Regions from separate parts of the Enterobacter sp. 6722112 genome, predicted to be linked through region 1. Evidence: predicted binding sites of a transcription regulator. Region 1 holds the regulator's gene; each other region holds the start of a gene.
What was found. The regulator PhoB, encoded in region 1, activates phosphate uptake and scavenging genes when phosphate is short. The targets are predictions, from matches to a motif close to CTGTCATAAAACTGNCNNAT.
Positions count from the first base shown of each region.

Region 1 (4,652 bases):
ACACCATCGCACCGAGCGTATCCATTGTCAGATAGCCGTTCACGAAACCGTTTGAGAACGCCGCGTTCTGATAAGCGTCCATCGCGGAGCTGATGGGCCCCGCAGGCCAGACGATGGCCGCAACCGCCAGCACGATCAGCGCCACAATTTTCAGCGGAGCCAGGAAGTTACCCACGGTATCCAGCAGTTTGCCGGGATAGAGAGAAACCAGAATCACGATGGCGAAGTAAATGAGGCTGTAAATAAACAGCGGCATCGCGCCGTCACCGGTCAGCGGGGCGATACCCACTTCAAAGGAGACGGTCGCCGTACGCGGGGTCGCGAACAGCGGGCCAACGGCCAGATAGCAGACGGTTGCCAGCAGAACGCCAGCCACTTTGCCAATCGGGGTGCTGAGGCTGTCCACACCGCCACCGACTTTCGCCAGCGCGATAACGGTCAGTACCGGCAGGCCCACGGCAGTAAGCAGGAAGCCAAACGCAGCCGTCCAGACGTGTTCACCCGCCTGTAAGCCAACCATTGGAGGAAAAATGATGTTACCTGCGCCAACGAACAGCGCAAATGTCATAAAGCCCAGCGCGATAATGTCACGCGATTTCAAGTGATGGGTCATAAAACCTTACTGCCTGTGGATGTGGTGTTGAATACGTTGAGATTTTCGCCATCCCGCACGGGACGATACAGCGGAAAATTTGCTCAATTTCAGCGGGATATGCTCCCGTCCTGGCGTGGCGAAGAATAGTTTTTCGATTTACCACGCAAATACAGTCGGTCTGACAGTATATTGGGGGCAATTTAAACGCTTATAACGTTTAAAGGCAAGAAGGGATCGTAAAACCAGAACAATATGCCAGCATGAAAATTCAGACCAACATAATATGCCATGTATAAGAAAAACTCATGGCTAATCATGCGAACAAAAAAGCACCAGCCGTATAATATTCATCCGCGTTTCGCTTGACTGCAAAGCAAACGGGCCAGCAATCGCTGGCCCGTGGAAAGGTAGCCTGACACATCTGCCGTCAGGCGCTTTTTTTGGCAATTAATCGTTCCGGAATCACGAAGCTAAAGCGCGTGCCCTTACCCAGGGTGCTTTCAATATTGAGCCGGCTTTCGTGGTGGCTGACGGCATGCTTCACAATTGCCAGTCCCAGTCCGCTCCCGCCGGTCTGCCGCGAGCGCGCCTTATCCACCCGGTAGAATCGTTCGGTGAGACGCGGGAGGTGCTCGGGCCCAATCCCCGGCCCGTTGTCCTCGACGCTAAACTCAGCGCCCGCCGGGGTATGCTGCCAGCACACCGCGATATGCGTCCCTTTCGGGGTATGATTCACGGCGTTATAGACCAGGTTTGAGATAGCGCTTCGCAGCTCATCTTCACTGCCGAGCACTTTCAGCGTGTTATCAACGTCAAAACTCAGGGTGTGCTGATTATGACTCAGCGTTTGGGCTTCGCGCTCCACCACCCGCAACATCATCGGCACATCAATGATGTCGTTTAGCGCCAGCGACGGGGCAGCCTCAATCTTTGAAAGCGTCAGCAGCTGTTTGACCAGCCCTTCCATGCGGAACGTCTGCTCCCGCATGGTATGCAGTGCTTTCTCACGCGGCGCCCCCTCAAGCGTTTGCTCCTGCATCATCTCCAGGTAGCCCTGAAGCACCGTCAAGGGCGTACGCAGCTCGTGGCTGACGTTGGCAAAGAAGTTACGTCTCGCGCCCTCAAGCTGGTGCATCTGGGTAACGTCCCGCGCTACCATCAGCCACTGCCGATCGCTGTAGGGCATCACGCGGATTTCCAGATGGCGACCGTTATTGAGCTTCAGATTGTGCGGGCGCGAAAAATCCCGCTTTTTCAGATACAGCGTGAACTCGGGATAACGCAGAAGGTTCAGGATGTTCTGACCATTATCATCCGGCCAGCGCAGGCCCAGCAGCTGTTGCGCGAGGCCATTACACCAGAAGATTGTCCCTTCTTCTGTCGTCAGGATCACCGCGTCCGGCAGCGACTCCGCACCGCTACGAAAGCGTTTGATCAGGCTTCCCAGCTCACGACGGCGCTTTTTGTTACGCATCTGCATCTGGTGCAGGCCGTAGAGTAGCGGTTCCCAGCTCCCGCTTCCCGGCGGGGGTGTCATACTTCTGTCGACCCACAGCCACCAGGAGAGACGCAGTAAATTCCAGAAATGCCAGACGAGCAATCCCGTCACGGCCACCAGTAAAAACCACGGCAGATAGCCAAAGATAGCCCCCAGAATGAGGGCCGGAATACAGCATAAGATCAGTTCAAAGACGAGCCTTTTCCATGACAGACGTTCCAGCACGCGTCACACTCCTGTCATTGTTCAGAAACGGGTCGAGAAACGATAACCCGTGCCGCGGACCGTCTGTACCATGCGATCGTGGCCGCTCAGTTCCAGTGCTTTACGCAGGCGGCGAATATGGACGTCAACCGTTCGGTCTTCGACATAGACGTTAGTTCCCCAGACGTTATTCAGCAACTGTTCGCGGCTGTAAACGCGCTCCGGGTGGGTCATAAAGAAGTGCAGGAGTTTAAATTCGGTCGGTCCCATATCGAGGGGATTTTCACCGGTCATGACCCGGTGTGAGGTAGGATCCAGGCTCAGCCCCTGCATCTCAATCACCTCTTCCACCGCCATCGGTGAAATACGGCGCATCACGGCTTTGATACGCGCCACCAGCTCTTTCGGGGAGAACGGTTTAGTGATGTAATCGTCCGCGCCGGTTTCCAGACCGCGCACGCGATCCTCTTCCTCGCCGCGCGCCGTCAGCATTACCACCGGGATATCGCGGGTCATCGCCTCGCGTTTGATATGCTTGATAAACTGCAATCCGGAACCGCCAGGCAGCATCCAGTCCAGCAGGATCAGATCGGGCCAGGGTTCATTCAGCTGGTTCACCGCGCTGTCATAATCTTCCGCTTCAACCGGCTGGAAGCCATTTTGTTCAAGCACGAAGCACACCATTTCACGGATCGGAGCTTCATCTTCTACGACCAGAATACGTCTCGCCATACTTTGCCCTGTCTTATCGTATTTAAGTTACAAGTCTGTAATGCGGCGTCATTATGCGTCAGATTTATGACAGATTTATGAAAAACATTACCACTATAAATAGCAAACTGTTGTTTTATTACAGCGGTTATTTTCCGTTCCCCGAACGTTTATAATCCTGCTTTCTTATTATTGCCACGGATCTTTTATGCGCATACTTCACACCTCAGACTGGCACCTGGGTCAAAATTTTTACAGCAAAAGCCGCGCCGCGGAACATGAAGCGTTCCTGAACTGGCTGCTGGAGACGGCTCAGGCTCACGAGGTGGACGCGATTATTGTGGCGGGCGACATTTTTGATACCGGATCGCCGCCGAGCTATGCGCGTGAGCTGTACAACCGTTTTGTGGTCAACCTCCAGCAAACCGGTTGTCACCTGGTGATTGTCGCCGGAAACCATGACTCGGTGGCGACGCTGAATGAATCCCGCGATATTCTGGCGTTCCTCAATACCACCGTGGTGGCCAGCGCCGGACACGCGCCGCAGATCCTGAAAAAACGCGACGGCACGCCGGGCGCAGTGCTGTGCCCAATTCCGTTTTTACGCCCGCGCGATATCGTGCAAAGCCAGGCAGGTCTGTCCGGCAGCGAAAAACAGCAGCATCTGTTGCAGGCCATCACCCGCTATTATCACCAGCAACATACGGAAGCCTGCGCCCTGCGCGGCGATCAGGCCATTCCGATCATTGCCACCGGGCACCTCACCACCGTCGGAGCCAGTAAGAGTGATGCGGTGCGCGAGATCTATATCGGTACGCTGGACGCGTTTCCGGCGCAAAACTTCCCCCCCGCCGACTACATTGCCCTCGGGCATATTCACCGGGCGCAGATCATCGGCGGCTGCGAGCATATCCGCTACTGCGGCTCGCCCATTTCGCTCAGTTTTGACGAAACGGGCAAGGCCAAATCCGTGCATCTGGTGAGCTTCACCGGAGGCAAACTCAGCGCCGTTGAGACGCTTGAGGTGCCGGTCACCCAGCCGCTGGCGGTGCTGAAAGGCGATCTGGCCGCCATTACCGCTCAGCTTGAGCAGTGGCGCGGCGCAGCGCTTAATCCCCCCGTCTGGCTCGATATCGAAATCACCACCGACGACTACCTGTACGATATGCAGCGTAAAATACAGACGCTGACGGAAGACCTTCCCGTGGAGGTGCTGCTGGTACGCCGCAGCCGCGAGCAGCGCGAGAAAATACTGCTCAACGCCCAGCGTGAAACGCTTAGCGAACTTCGGGTTGAAGAGGTGTTCGCGCGGCGGCTTGCGCATGAAGAGGTGGACGAGGCCAGACGCACCAGGCTTAACGAGCTGTTTGCCCAGACCCTGCATTCCCTCCATGACGAGGACGAAAACGCATGAAAATTCTGAGCCTGCGCCTGAAAAATCTGAATTCGCTAAAGGGTGAGTGGAAAATTGATTTCACCGCGGAGCCGTTCGCCAGCAACGGGCTGTTTGCCATCACCGGCGCAACCGGCGCGGGTAAAACCACGCTGCTGGATGCCATCTGCCTGGCGCTTTACCACGAAACGCCGCGTCTTAATAAGGTCTCTCAGGCGCAAAATGACCTGATGACGCGCGATACTGCCGAA
Region 1 covers NZ_JBZWGR010000007.1:782,901-787,552, reverse strand. Annotated here, with positions in the region: gene brnQ (branched-chain amino acid transporter carrier protein BrnQ) at 1-613, opposite strand, end outside; gene phoR (phosphate regulon sensor histidine kinase PhoR) at 1,023-2,318, opposite strand; gene phoB (phosphate response regulator transcription factor PhoB) at 2,340-3,029, opposite strand; gene sbcD (exonuclease subunit SbcD) at 3,217-4,422, shown strand; gene sbcC (exonuclease subunit SbcC) at 4,419-4,652, shown strand, end outside.

Region 2 (4,652 bases), 400 kb from region 1:
GATGCCGCAATAAACAGATCCCGCAGCTGATGCAGCTGATCGCGGATTTGCGCGGCCTCTTCGAACTCCAGGTTCTGCGCATGCTGCATCATCTGCCCTTCCAGCTCGTGGATCTTCTGCTGCAACGCTTTCGGCGTCAGCGCGACGGTATCCTCTTCCACCACTGAACGGGCCTTGCCGCGGCCTTTCGCTTTGGTCTTCGCAATGTTCTGACCCAGCGCCAGGATATCCACCACCTTCTTGTTCAGCCCCTGCGGCGTAATGCCGTGCTCTTCGTTATAGCGCTGCTGCTTCTCGCGACGACGTTCCGTTTCGCCAATCGCTTTGGCCATCGACGGGGTGATTTTATCCCCGTACAGGATCGCCTTCCCGTTGACGTTACGCGCGGCGCGGCCAATGGTCTGGATCAGTGAGCGCTCGGAACGCAGGAAGCCCTCTTTGTCCGCGTCCAGAATCGCCACCAGCGACACCTCAGGCATATCCAGCCCTTCTCGCAGAAGGTTAATACCGACCAGCACGTCGAACTCGCCCAGACGCAGATCGCGGATGATCTCCATACGCTCCACGGTATCGATATCCGAGTGCAGATACCGCACCTTCTCGCCGTGTTCTTCCAGATACTCCGTCAAATCTTCCGCCATACGTTTGGTGAGCGTGGTAACCAGCACGCGCTCGTTGATGACGGAGCGGGCACGTATTTCCGAGAGCAGATCGTCCACCTGCGTCGCCACCGGACGCACCTCGATAATCGGATCCAGCAGCCCGGTCGGACGCACCACCTGGTCCACCACGTCATCACCGGATTTTTCCAGCTCGTAGTTGCCCGGCGTGGCCGATACGTAGATGGTCTGCGGAGCAAGCGCCTCAAATTCTTCAAACTTCATCGGACGGTTGTCCAGCGCTGACGGCAGTCGGAACCCGTACTCCACCAGCGTCTCTTTACGCGCGCGGTCACCGCGGTACATCCCGCCGATCTGCGGGATCGTAACGTGGGATTCGTCGATCACCAGCAGGCCGTCCGCCGGAAGGTAGTCAAACAGCGTCGGCGGCGCTTCGCCCGGCCCGCGCCCGGAGAGGTAGCGCGAGTAGTTTTCGATGCCGGAGCAGTAGCCCAGCTCGTTCATCATCTCCAGATCGAACTGGGTACGCTGGCTCAGGCGCTGCTCTTCCAGCAGCTTATTGTTCGCCAGCAGCACCTTGCGGCGGTCCGCCAGCTCGGTTTTGATCTCTTCCATCGCCTGCACAATACGCTCGCGCGGCGTTACATAGTGCGTTTTCGGGTAGATGGTGAAGCGCTGGATCACCGACTCGACGTGACCGGTCAACGGATCGAACAGCGACAGGCGTTCAACCTCTTCGTCGAACAGCTCCACGCGCAGCGCCATATCGTCCGACTCCGCCGGGAAGATATCAATCACCTCGCCGCGCACGCGGAAGGTCCCGCGCTGGAACGCCTGATCGTTACGGGTGTACTGCAACTCCGCCAGACGGCGCAAAATCGCACGCTGATCGATGATCATCCCCTGCGTCAGGTGCAGCATCATCTTGAGATAGAGATCCGGATCGCCCAGGCCGTAGATCGCCGACACCGAGGCCACCACCACCACATCACGACGCTCCAGCAGCGCCTTGGTCGCCGACAAACGCATCTGCTCGATATGTTCGTTCACCGAGGCATCTTTCTCGATAAACGTGTCGGAGCTGGGAACGTAGGCTTCCGGCTGGTAGTAGTCGTAGTAGGAGACGAAATACTCCACCGCGTTTTCCGGGAAGAACTCTTTCATCTCACCATACAGCTGCGCCGCCAGCGTTTTGTTCGGCGCGAGAACCATCGTCGGACGCTGGAGATCGGCAATGACGTTGGCAATGGTGAAGGTTTTGCCCGAACCGGTAACCCCCAGCAGGGTCTGGTGCGCCAGCCCGTCCTCCAGCCCCTCTTCCAGGCGACGAATAGCCTCGGGCTGATCCCCGGAAGGACGGAAAGCAGAATTCAGTTTAAACGGTTTACTCATGGGCGACGACCTGATGACAGAATAAGCGGCAGGTGAGTAATTTTACTCGTTGTGGCCAGGATTGCCAGTAAAAAACACTGGATGAAAAACCAGTAGCGTGTCAGGATATTTAGCGTAGCGCAGAGAGGATTAGTGCGTTCGCGAGCCAAATTTCGACTGTGACAAAATAAAACACCAGCCTCAGGGGGTTATCCCCAGAACTATTACTTTTTTAACATTTGTCAAGGGCGGTTATGAAAGTTTTATGGCAACAGGTCTCGCTGGCGTTGAGGGAATTGCTTTTATCTAATTCGTTAAAAAATAAAGACTAATTTATTAAGCCGCGTTTCGCATCAATTTGGTTGTAACCCGCGTATTCTCTCGCTTATCGCGGGTTTTCTAACTCTAATGCACAAGGTTATCCACAGGAATAGTGGATAACTGCCTCCAGCCCGTACAGCATGCACTCCAGCAAATTCCCGGTTTTTCCCACGAAGCGGCAGTAAAAAATTTTTATCACTCTTTTTTGCCTGGAAAACGTTCATTTTTTCATAAGCGACTGGCGAGATCTTAATCACAATTCTGTCATTTCTCCTGCACCACAATTCGACATACGCAGCACCGGGAGTGTGCAATTCGTATAAACGTTCAGCTTTTGATAGTGAGTTATTCCTAAAAATGGCCTTTTTTTAATCATTATGAAGTTCCTGGCAGGCGTTTTGCAGACATCACTCTGTGCATCACCCCACACATTTTTAAGGAGAGAAAGATGTTGAGTCTGCGTGCTGTAAATCAGTTTTACGGAAGCCAACATACGCTATGGAACGTGAATATCGATTTCCCGCAAGGCATCTGTACGGGCATTGTTGGCCTGCCTGGCATGGGCAAATCCACGCTTATGAACTGCATTACCGGAAAGGTGCCCGTCGAGAGCGGCACCATCATCTGGCATGAGGCTGGCGCGCCGCCGCATAACTTGCTCAGCCCTGCGTCAGCATTCCCGGCGCCGCCGACGATAGGCTACGTCCCGCAGGATCGGCGAATATTTTCCCAGCTGACCGTCGATGAAAATCTGCATATCGCTATGCGGGCGACGGGGAAACCCGATCCGGCATCAAAAAGTGACGTGTATGCCCTGTTTCCGGAGCTCTATCCGCTGCGACAGAGCCGTGCCTCTGCGCTGTCCCCTGACGACCAGTATCAGCTGGCCCTCGCCAGTGCGCTGGTTAATCGTCCGCGCGTGCTGATTCTGGATGAGCCCATGCATGGCGCAGGGCACGGTTTCGCGCGCAGGCTGGGGCAGTTGCTGGTGCGGTTGAATCGGGAGCTGGGAATGACGGTGCTGTTAGCGGAGCAACAGCTGTCGTTTATCCGCCGGGTAGCGGATCGTTTCTGCATGCTCTATCGCGGACGTAACGTGGCACAGGGCCACGTTAACGAGCTGGATGACGACCTTATTGCGCACTGGATGGCGCGGGACATAAGGCGCTGAGGTCGAGATAGCGTCCGGTTTCCGCCTGCTCTGCGCCGTCGGCAAGCCACGGGATCTCGCCGAGAAACGGCGCAGGCAGCACCCGCTTCAGCGTCGCCAGATACTCAGCATGACGTTTACCCGGCGCTACCACGTCATTGGCAATCCACCCTGCCAGACGCAACCCGGCCTGCTGCACGGCCTGGGCGGTCAGCATGGCGTGATTGATACAGCCAAGCTTCACGCCAACCACCAGAATGACCGGAAGCTGCTCGGCCTGCACCCAGTCAGCAAATGTCTGCTCGTCGGACAGCGGGGTAAACCAGCCGCCAGCCCCCTCCACCAGCACCCAGTCGGCCTGCGTTTCCAGGACGCGTAACCCGGAAGAGAGCACCGAAAAATCAATCGGACGATCTTCATCGACGCTGACGATGTGCGGCGAGGTGGGTTCAGCAAAGGTATAGGGGTTCACCGCAGAATAGGCCAGCGTAAGGCTGCTGTTACGCTGTAGCGCCAGCGCATCGGTATTACGTAAGCCTTCCGGCGTCATCTCGCTGCCGGAGGCTACGGGCTTATACCCGGCCGTTGTTTTCCCCAGCAGACGCGCCGCCTGCAACAGCGCGGCGCTGGCAACCGTTTTACCGACTTCAGTGTCCGTGCCGGTAACAAAATAACGTTCAGTCACGTTCAATAATCCCATGAAAAAGATGATAAGAGAGCGGGAACCGGCCCCGCTCCTGCGGCCAGGCCAGCTCGAGACGCTGGAGTTGGCCGCGGGTAAGGGGTTTCTTCTCCCGTCCGGCGTGCAGGTGCGTCGCGCCTATGCCCTTAAGCGATCGCATGGCGCTTAACGCATCGCTAAATTCGAGGGTGACGGTCTGGACCATGCATCGATAGCGCCAGCCTGCCAGCGCCTGAGTGACCTGTTCGTGCGAGAGAAACCGGTTGGCGTGCGGCTGCGCATCCACTGCCCTCCACGCCTGATTCAGCTCTGGCAACGAACTTTCCAGCAGGGTGGTAAAGGCCACCGCTCCGCCGGGCCGCGCCACGCGGTATAGCTCGCGTAGGGCCTGCGGCAGGCTGGCGCACCACTGCACCGCCAGATGACTCCAGACAAGGTCAAACAGCGCATCCTCCAGCGGGATGGCCTCGATATCGGCCACCAGATAACGGTCTGCTGACTGCTGTTG
Region 2 covers NZ_JBZWGR010000007.1:1,187,479-1,192,130, reverse strand. Annotated here, with positions in the region: gene uvrB (excinuclease ABC subunit UvrB) at 1-2,012, opposite strand, end outside; gene AC4OVU_RS07205 (ABC transporter ATP-binding protein) at 2,761-3,483, shown strand; gene bioD (dethiobiotin synthase) at 3,446-4,147, opposite strand; gene bioC (malonyl-ACP O-methyltransferase BioC) at 4,140-4,652, opposite strand, start outside.
Region 2: uvrB (excinuclease ABC subunit UvrB) is a predicted target of PhoB. The motif match lies at 2,244-2,263, and genes of this name have one in related genera.

Region 3 (4,652 bases), 640 kb from region 1:
AGGCAGCACCTGGCACGGCTGGGACGGAAGTCGCTGTCGTTCTCAAAATCGGTGGAGCTGCATGACAAAGTCATCGGGCATTATCTGAACATAAAACACTATCAATAAGTTGGAGTCATTACCTCGCCTGCTGAGCGTCGACACCCCGTGCGCTAAAATGTAACGGCAAAACGTTGTTATTAACGCCGCTCATCGCAGCGGCTGTGCTATCCAGCTTTGCAATCGGCATAGATTTTAATGAATCAAGATTGTTCAGAGCGAGCTGTAACAATCGTTCAGCTTCCTGGCTTAATTCAAATATGGTCTGTGTGTGCATGATAAAAGCCTTCCCTTAACGCAAATTTATTACTTTTATTAAGCCACGATGTTTTAATTATACTTTTCAGGCTTATATGATCACGTATGGAAAACATGTTCATTTAATACAACTAACTGAAGATAATGAGAATTTAAAAACCACCCTCGTAATACGTGTAAAACATCCCCTGGCCAGAAAGCCAAAAGTGAATAGACAAAACGCATTTTCAGGAAACATCAGGATATATCATCGTTATTTACCCACCAAAAAAGAGAGGTATTCCCTGGCGCCAAAAGATGTATGGCGTCAGAAGAGGATAGATAAATAACGGCTTGTTCCTTCACCTTATCCGAAATGGCACAGCGTAGCAATTTGCTGTAATAAAATATTCGATACATTTAGCATGATTACGATCTCTGCCGTTCAGGGCTTAAGATTCCCTTAATTCACTGACAGTTCGTGTCATCGCTTGCGCATTTATGCGCTATTTTTATAAAACAATATCACCGACAAAAGTGGGGATTTGCGTTATACTCGCTGCCTTTTTCGGCACACTGCCGTCATTTAGCTGGCGTTTTCCAGCGTGTTAACACTTTTGAGGATACCAACATGCAACTTCCACACTGCCCGAAATGCAATTCTGAATACACCTATGAAGACAATGGCATGTTCGTTTGCCCGGAATGCGCCCATGAATGGAACGATGCGGAGCCTGCACAGGACAGCGATGCGCTGATCGTGAAAGACGCAAACGGCAACCTGCTGGCAGACGGCGACAGCGTTACCGTTGTGAAAGATCTGAAGGTAAAAGGCAGTTCCTCCATGCTGAAGATCGGCACTAAAGTCAAAAATATCCGTCTGGTTGAAGGCGATCATAATATCGACTGCAAAATTGACGGCTTCGGTCCGATGAAACTGAAATCTGAGTTCGTGAAAAAGAACTGATTGTCCCGCCCGGTGACGCTTCGCTTACCGGGCGTTCGGGAACTACACTTAACGGGCTTTTCTTACGTGAGGTAAAGATTATGCCGTTAAGTCCCTACATCTCTTTCGCCGGCAACTGTGCGGAGGCGACGGCCTTCTATCAGCAGGCCGTCGGCGCAGAGCTCCTCTACAAAATCACCTTCGGCGAAATGCCCAAAGACGAAAACAGTGAAGAAGGCTGTCCGTCAGGCATGAACTTCCCGGATACCGCCATCGCCCACTCTAACGTCCGCATTGCCGGCAGCGATATCATGATGAGCGATGGTCTGCCACCCGGCAGCAGCGCGCAGTACGCCGGATTTACGCTGGTGCTCGACACGCAGGACGTGGATGAAGGCAAACGCTGGTTCGACAACCTCTCTGATGGCGGCAATGTCGAAATGGCCTGGCAGGAGACTTTCTGGGCGCACGGATTCGGGAAAGTCACCGACAAATACGGCGTGCCGTGGATGATTAACGTCGTTAAGCAGCAGCACTAATTTTCGGGCGGTGGGCAGTCTGCCTCCGCCTGTCATCAAACTCCCCTCAACTCTTCAAATTCCCGCAACCGAGACTTAACCCAAATGTCATATTGATGCGCCAGCATGAGGCCACATTTATCGTGAGGCCCGGCACATGCAAACTGTCATTCGCGTCGAGAAACTGAGCAAAACCTTCCATCACAACAAGGCGCTGCATGCCGTTGATCTGACCGTCCAGCAGGGCGAAATGGTGGCGCTGTTGGGGCCGTCTGGTTCAGGTAAATCAACCCTTCTTCGTCACTTGAGCGGCCTGATTACCTGTGACAAAACGCCGGAAAGCCGCGTCGAACTGCTGGGTAACACCGTGCAACATGCGGGGCGTCTGGCGAGCGATATTCGCAAAAGCCGCGCCCAGACGGGCTATATCTTTCAGCAGTTCAACCTGGTGAACCGCCTGACCGTGCTCGAGAACGTGCTGATTGGCGCGCTCGGCAGCACCCCGTTCTGGCGCACCTGCCTGCGCTGGTTCTCCCCATCCCAGAAGCAAGAAGCCTTACAGGCGCTGACCCGCGTCGGCATGGCGCATTTCGCCCACCAGCGCGTCTCCACGCTCTCCGGCGGACAGCAGCAGCGCGTCGCCATCGCCCGCGCCCTGATGCAGAAAGCCAAAATCATTCTGGCCGATGAACCTATCGCCTCGCTGGACCCGGAATCGGCCCGCATCGTGATGGAAACCCTGCGCGACATCAACCAGAACGACGGCATCACCGTGGTGGTGACGCTGCATCAGGTGGATTACGCCCTGCGCTACTGCGAGCGCATCGTCGCCCTGCGTCAGGGCAATGTGTTCTTCGATGGCGCAAGCCACCAGTTTGATAACGAACGTTTTGATCATCTCTACCGCAGCGTAAACCGCGTCGAAGAGCGCGCGCAGGCTGCTTAACGTCCCCATAACGAGGAATGGACATGAACTACAAAGCCGTTGCCGCGCTGGCCTTCACCAGCATGTTCAGCATCAGCACCCTGCTAAGCCCTGCTTACGCTGAGGAACAGGAAAAAGCGCTGAACTTTGGCATCATTTCAACGGAATCACAGCAAAACCTGAAGCCGCAGTGGGAACCGTTCCTGAAAGATATGGAAACCAAACTGGGGATCAAAGTAAACGCCTTCTTCGCCCCGGACTACGCGGGCATCATTCAGGGAATGCGCTTCAACAAAGTGGACATCGCCTGGTATGGCAACCTCTCTGCTATGGAAGCGGTAGATCGCGCGAACGGCCAGGTCTTCGCCCAGACCGTTGCGGCAGACGGCTCCCCGGGCTACTGGAGCGTGCTGATCGTGAACAAAGACAGCCCGATCAACAACCTCAACGACATGCTCGCCAAACGCAAAGAGCTGACGTTTGGTAACGGCGACCCGAACTCCACTTCCGGCTTCCTCGTCCCTAGCTATTACGTCTTCGCGAAAAACAACGTCTCCGCCAGCGACTTTAAGCGCACGGTCAACGCCAGCCACGAAACCAACGCCCTGGCCGTGGCGAATAAGCAGGTTGACGTCGCCACCAACAACACTGAAAACCTCGACAAGCTGAAGACCTCCGCGCCGGACAAGCTGAAGGAAATCAAGGTTATCTGGAAATCGCCGCTGATCCCGGGCGACCCGATCGTGTGGCGCAAAAACCTCTCCGAGAGCACCAAGGACAAGGTCTACGACTTCTTTATGAACTACGGCAAAACGCCGGAAGAGAAAGCGGTTCTGGCACGTCTGGGCTGGGCACCGTTCCGCGCGTCCAGCGATTTGCAGCTGGTGCCGATTCGCCAGCTGGCGCTGTTCAAGCAGATGCAGGGCGTGAAGGACAACAAGGGTCTGAAGGAAGAAGAGAAGACCAGCAAAGTGTCGGAAATTCAGGCGCAGCTGGACGATCTCGACCGCCTGACCGCCGCGCTCGGTGCCATGACCAGCGTGAATAAAGCGGTGCAGTAACTTACGTCCCCTCTCCCTTGAGGGAGAGGGTTAGGGTGAGGGGGAAATGCGCACGCTGATGCCCTCACCCCGGCCCTCTCCCACAGGGAGAGGGGGAACAGATCGTAGGCCGGATAAGCGTAGCGCCATCCGGCACACAAAGACCCGCGGAGTAAAACATGCAAACCATCACCCTCCCGCCGCCAAAGCGCAGCTGGTTCTCGCTCATAAGCTGGGCCGTTCTGCTGGCGGTGCTCGTTATCTCCTGGAAGGGCGCGGAGATGGATCCGCTGCTGCTCTTCAAAGATTCCGGCAACATGGCGACCTTCGCCGCCGACTTCTTCCCGCCGGACTTCAGCCAGTGGCAGGACTACCTCGGTGAAATGGCGATCACCCTGCAAATTGCCGTCTGGGGCACCGCCCTCGCCGTGATCCTCTCCATTCCGTTTGGCCTGATGAGCGCCGAAAACATCGTGCCGTGGTGGATCTACCAGCCGATGCGTCGCCTGATGGACGCCTGTCGCGCCATCAACGAAATGGTCTTTGCGATGCTGTTCGTGGTCGCCGTCGGCCTGGGTCCGTTCGCGGGCGTGATGGCGCTGTTCATCCACACCACCGGCGTGCTCTCCAAAGCGGTTGAAGCCATCGAGCCCGGCCCGGTGGAAGGCATCCGCGCAACCGGAGCGAACAAAATCGAAGAGATCCTCTACGGCGTCCTGCCGCAGGTGATGCCGCTGCTCATCTCCTACTCCCTGTACCGCTTCGAGTCCAACGTTCGCTCCGCCACCGTGGTCGGCATGGTGGGCGCAGGCGGCATTGGCGTCACCCTGTGGGAAGCCATTCGTGGTTTCCAGTTCCAGCAAACCTGCGCCCTGATGGTGCTCATCATCGTCACTGTCAGCCTGCTGGATTTCCTCTCTCAACGTTTGCGTAAGCACTTCATCTGA
Region 3 covers NZ_JBZWGR010000007.1:147,860-152,511, reverse strand. Annotated here, with positions in the region: one part of gene AC4OVU_RS02235 (IS1-like element IS1A family transposase) at 1-108, shown strand, start outside; partial or broken gene AC4OVU_RS02230 (hypothetical protein) at 125-316, opposite strand; gene AC4OVU_RS02225 (zinc ribbon domain-containing protein YjdM) at 908-1,243, shown strand; gene yjdN (VOC family metalloprotein YjdN) at 1,324-1,761, shown strand; gene phnC (phosphonate ABC transporter ATP-binding protein) at 1,898-2,686, shown strand; gene phnD (phosphonate ABC transporter substrate-binding protein) at 2,710-3,726, shown strand; gene phnE (phosphonate ABC transporter, permease protein PhnE) at 3,885-4,652, shown strand.
Region 3: phnC (phosphonate ABC transporter ATP-binding protein) is a predicted target of PhoB. The motif match lies at 1,791-1,810, and genes of this name have one in related genera.